One region of the Amycolatopsis thermoflava N1165 genome, then DNA from elsewhere that is predicted to be linked to it. Evidence: riboswitches for the same ligand, from Rfam matches in the RefSeq annotation. Region 1 holds a riboswitch; the other holds the start of a gene.
The links. Region 1 has a riboswitch for S-adenosylhomocysteine ahead of AMYTH_RS0143125 (MOSC domain-containing protein). Riboswitches for the same ligand answer to the same signal wherever they lie in the genome.
Positions count from the first base shown of each region.

Region 2: another riboswitch for S-adenosylhomocysteine. It lies ahead of metH (methionine synthase); the one in region 1 lies ahead of AMYTH_RS0143125 (MOSC domain-containing protein).

Region 1 covers NZ_KI421511.1:8,663,071-8,665,450, forward strand. The annotation lists gene AMYTH_RS0143120 (sulfite exporter TauE/SafE family protein) at 1-750, shown strand, start outside; S-adenosyl-L-homocysteine riboswitch at 770-845, shown strand; gene AMYTH_RS0143125 (MOSC domain-containing protein) at 859-1,491, shown strand; cobalamin riboswitch at 1,481-1,662, shown strand; gene AMYTH_RS0143130 (ABC transporter substrate-binding protein) at 1,727-2,380, shown strand, end outside.
Region 2 covers NZ_KI421511.1:2,422,402-2,424,781, forward strand. The annotation lists gene metH (methionine synthase) at 1-1,417, opposite strand, end outside; S-adenosyl-L-homocysteine riboswitch at 1,433-1,510, opposite strand; gene AMYTH_RS44670 (zinc-binding dehydrogenase) at 1,598-1,975, shown strand; gene AMYTH_RS0112055 (zinc-dependent alcohol dehydrogenase) at 2,330-2,380, shown strand, end outside.

The DNA of each region.
Region 1 (2,380 bases):
GGCCCGTGGCAACTGCTGTTCCTCGTGGTGGCCGGTGTCGGGGCGGGTCTGACCGGTTCGATCGCCGGGCTCGCCTCGCTGGTGTCCTACCCGGCGCTGCTGGCGATCGGGGTGCCGCCGGTCACCGCGAACGTGACCAACACCGTCGCGTTGATGGGCAACACGGTCGGCTCGGCGGCCGGTTCGCGACCCGAGTTGCGCGGGCAGCGCGCCCGGTTGCTGCGGCTGTGCGCGATCACGGCGGTCGGCGGCGCGGCCGGCAGCGCGTTGCTGCTGCTCACCCCGGAAGGCACGTTCGCCTACATCGTCCCGTTCCTGATCGGCGGCGCGTCGATCCTGCTGCTGTTCTCCCCGCGGCTGGCCGAACGCGCCGGCCGCGGCGACGGCGGGCTGACCGCGGGCACCGCGACGGGCGCGTTCCTGGTCGCGATCTACGGCGGCTACTTCGGCGCGGCGGCCGGGGTGATCATGCTCGCGCTGCTGTCCGCCGCCTGGGCGCAGCCGCTGGCCAGGACGAACGCGGCGAAGAACATCGTGACCGGCGCGGCCAACCTGGTGGCCGCCGTGGTGTTCGCGTTCACCGGCTCGGTGCTCTGGCCCGCGGCGGCGGCCCTGTGCCTCGGTCTGGTCGCCGGCTCCTTCGTGGGACCCGCGGTGGTCCGCCGCCTGCCCGCGGCCCCGCTCCGGGTCGCGATCGCGCTGGCGGGCATGGGCCTGGCCGTCACGCTGGCCTGGCAGGCCTGGAGCTAGAAGTGCTACCTTCGCGGGCGGTGCCGAGAGGCGCTGCGACGGGCCCGGCCCGCCACGCTCGGCACCGTCTCCCGCAGCAAGGGCGCCTTCTCACCCGAGGAGGCGCAGATGCTCGTCGGACACCTCGCCGCGATCTTCCGCTACCCCGTCAAGTCCATGGCCGCGCAAGCACTGGACGAGGCCGCCGTCTCCTGGCACGGCCTCGACGGTGACCGGCGCTGGGCGTTCGTCCGGCCGGGCCAGGAGTCGAACGGCTTCCCCTGGCTCACCATCCGCAGGCGCAACGACCTCGTCCGCCACCAGGTCGTCGGCGAGTCCCAGGTTCGCACCCCGGACGGCAGGCTGCACGACGTCACCGATCCCGCGCTCGCCGCGGAACTGGGCGCCGCGCGCGTCCAGAAACTCGACCGCGGCACGTTCGACAGCGCGCCGTTGTCCCTGATCACCACCCGCAGCGCCGGTGCCGAGCCGCTGCGCTTCCGCCCCAACCTCCTGATCGACACCGACGTGCCCGAGGAGGACTGGATCGGCCGCACGCTCCGCATCGGCACCACCCGCATCCGGGTCGACCGCCGCGACCGGCGCTGCGTGGTCGTCAACGTCGATCCGCGCACCGGCCGGCGCGACCCGGCCGTCCTGCGCCGCATCGCCCGCGAGCACGACATGTGCCTCGGCGTCTACGGGTCCACTGTGGAACCGGGCACGGTCGGGGCCGGGGACGAGGTCGTCGTGCTAGCGTGAGCGCGCCAGTCGTGCCCCGCGAGGGGCCAGGGAATCCGGTGCGAATCCGGAACTGACGCGCAGCGGTGAGCGGCGACGGGCGGGACAACGGCCACTGGACCACGCGGTCCGGGAAGGCGTTCCGCCCGGACGACCCCGAGTCCGAAGACCTGCTGGCACCCCCGCCACGGGGGAGACCGCCGGACCGGGCTCCGCGCATGAGCCCTCGACGCTAGGGGCCGCTGTGCGCCGATCGATGACCTTCCCACTGCTCGCCGCCGTGCTGGCGCTGACCGGGTGCGCGAGCGCCACCCCCTCCGGGGCCACCGCGGCGGTGGTCGTGGACAACTGCGGCCACCAGGTCCGCGTGCCGGAACCGCCGCGGCGGGCGGTCGCGCTCAACCAGGGCGCGGCGGAGATCATGCTGTCCCTCGGCCTCGCGGACCGCATGGCAGGCACCGCCACCTGGACCGATCCCGTGCTGCCGCACCTGGCCGCGGACAACGCCAAGGTGCCCCGGCTCGCCGAGAACTACCCGTCGTTCGAGACCGTGCTCGCCGCCGAGCCGGACTTCGTCGCCGCCTCGTTCGGCGCCATCCTCGGCAAGGGCGGCGTCGCGACCCGCGAGCAGTTCGAGCAACTCGGGGTGCCCGCCTACCTGTCGCCGACCGAATGCGCCAAGGACACCAGCGGCGGCGGCGACGGCACGCGCACCGAAACGCTGACCATGGACGCCGTCTACACCGAGATCCGGGACCTCGCGCGGATCTTCGGCGTCGAGGACCGCGGCGAACAGCTGGTCACCAGCCTGCAGGAACGGATGCGGGCGGTCGCGGGCGCCGGTGCGAACGCCCGGCTGATGTTCTGGTTCGCCAACTCCGAAGCCCCCTACCTGGCGGGTTGCTGCGGC
Region 2 (2,380 bases), 6.2 Mb from region 1:
CCATCACGACGACACCGGCGCCGTAGTCGCGGATTCGGCGGGCCTGGCGCAGGAACTGCTCCTCGCCCTCCTTGAGGCTGATCGAGTTGACCACGCCCTTGCCCTGCACGCACTTGAGCCCGGCCTCCAGCACGCTCCACCGCGAGCTGTCGACCATGATCGGGATGCGGGCCACCTCCGGCTCGGTGGCGATCAGGTTGAGGAACGTCGTCATCGCGTGCTCGGAGTCGAGCAGGTCGGCGTCCATGTTGACGTCGAGCAGGTTGGCGCCGCCGCGGACCTGGTCCAGCGCGACGTCGACGGCGGCCTGGTAGTCGCCGGACTCAATGAGCCGCCGGAACTTGGCCGAGCCGGTGACGTTGGTGCGCTCGCCGATCATCACGAACCCGGTGTCGGCGCCGATCTCGAACGGCTCCAGCCCGCTGAACCGGGTGTGGGTGCGCGGCGGCGGCACCTCGCGCGGAGCCGCGCCGGAGACCGCCTGGGCGATCTTGGCGATGTGCTCGGGGCCGGTGCCGCAGCAGCCGCCGACGATGTTGACCATGCCGGTGCCGGCGAACTCGCCCAGCATGCGGGCTGTCTCGTCCGGCGTCTGGTCGTAGCCGCCGAACGCGTTGGGCAGGCCGGCGTTGGGGTGGCAGGCGACGTAGGTGCCCGCCAGCCGGGAGAGCTGTTCGACGTGCGGGCGCATCTCCTCGGCGCCCAGCGAGCAGTTCACACCCACGACCAGCGGGCGGGCGTGCTCGATCGCGCTCCAGAACGCCTCGACGGTCTGGCCGGACAAGGTGCGCCCGGAGAGGTCGACGATCGTCACCGAGATCCACAGCGGCAGGTGCGGGGCGACCTCGCGGGCCGCGGCGATGGCGGCCTTCGCGTTGAGGGTGTCGAAGATCGTCTCGATGAGCATCAGGTCGACGCCGCCCTCGGCGAGCGCGGCGATCTGCTCGGCGTAGGCGTCGCGGACCTCGTCGAAGGTGACCGCGCGGTAGGCGGGCTCGTCGACCTTCGGCGAGAGGGACAGGGTGACGTTGAGCGGCCCGATCGAGCCGGCGACGAACTTGCCGCCTGCTTCGTCGGCGGCTTGGCGGGCCAGCTGGGCGCCGCGCACGTTCATCTCGCGGACGAGGTGCTGCAGGCCGTAGTCGGCCTGGCCGATGCTGGTCGCGGTGAACGTGTTGGTCGTGGTGATGTCCGCGCCCGCGGCGAGGTACTGCCGGTGCACGTCGAGGATCAGGTCGGGGCGCGTGAGGTTGAGCAGGTCCGGGTCGCCGGTGACGTCCTGCGGGTGGTCGCCGATCAGGTCGCCGCGGTAGTCGGCCGGGGTGAGGCCCGCGCCCTGCAGCATCGTGCCCCAGGCGCCGTCGAGGACGGCCACCCGGTCGCTCAGGATTTCCCGCAGAGCCTTCGTCGTGTCCACCGGCGCCCTCCCAACTGTCGGGAGGCGCCCTTGTTGCGGTTCACGGGGGCCGAGCGTGGCGGACCTGGGTCCGTTGCAGCGCCTCTCGGCCTGGCGAACACAGTACTGGACGCCCCGCGGCGGCACCAAAACCGTTCCCGCGATGTGGACGCACCCGGCCGGAGGTGAGGAAGTCGCCCGATGCCTCGCGCGGCCTCCTGTTCCTGCTCCCGACACGAACGAACAGCACGACCGGGGAGGTACGGGGCCGCGAAGCCGGGCGAGACCTTCGTCGTCTCGGCGGCCTCGCGGGTCACCGGGGCGCTCGCCGGGCAGATCGCCAAGCAGCACGGCTGCCGGGTCGTCGGCATCACCGGCTCGCCGGAGAAGGGCGCCTGGCTGCGTGAGCTCGGGGTCGACGCGGCGGTCGACCGCACCACTGGCGACCTCGGCGAGGCCCTGCGCGAGGTGCGCCCGGACGGCATCGACGTCTACTTCGACAATGTCGGCGGAGCGGTGCTGGACGCCGCGCTGGGGAACATGGCGCTGTTCGGCCGGGTCGCCGTGTGCGGCTGCTGAGCGTGTACGACCGCGACGAGCCGGCGCCGGGCCCGGCGCGGTTCGACCAGATCCTGATGGCAGCCGGCCCGATCGAGAACCGACCCGGAACGTAGAACGGCGGGCCGGCTTCCCCAAGCCGGCCCGCCGTCGGAGACCGCCTGCCCAGTGGCCCCGACCGGCCGGGCATCGACCTCCCGCGGGCACCATCCCCCGACGGAACCCGCTTTCCCCGCCGTGCGGTGCCCCGAGCACCCGCACGTGCTCCTCCAGTATGCGCCCGGGAAGACCGTTCCGGGCAAGGCGGAAGTCCTCAAAGTGAGGACTTTGTGCCCATTGCCGTCCACAGTGGATCTTTCCCGCTACGCTCGGGCCATGCGCGCGTTCGTGGTCACCGCTCCCGGCGCGGGCGCCGTGGTCGAGGTC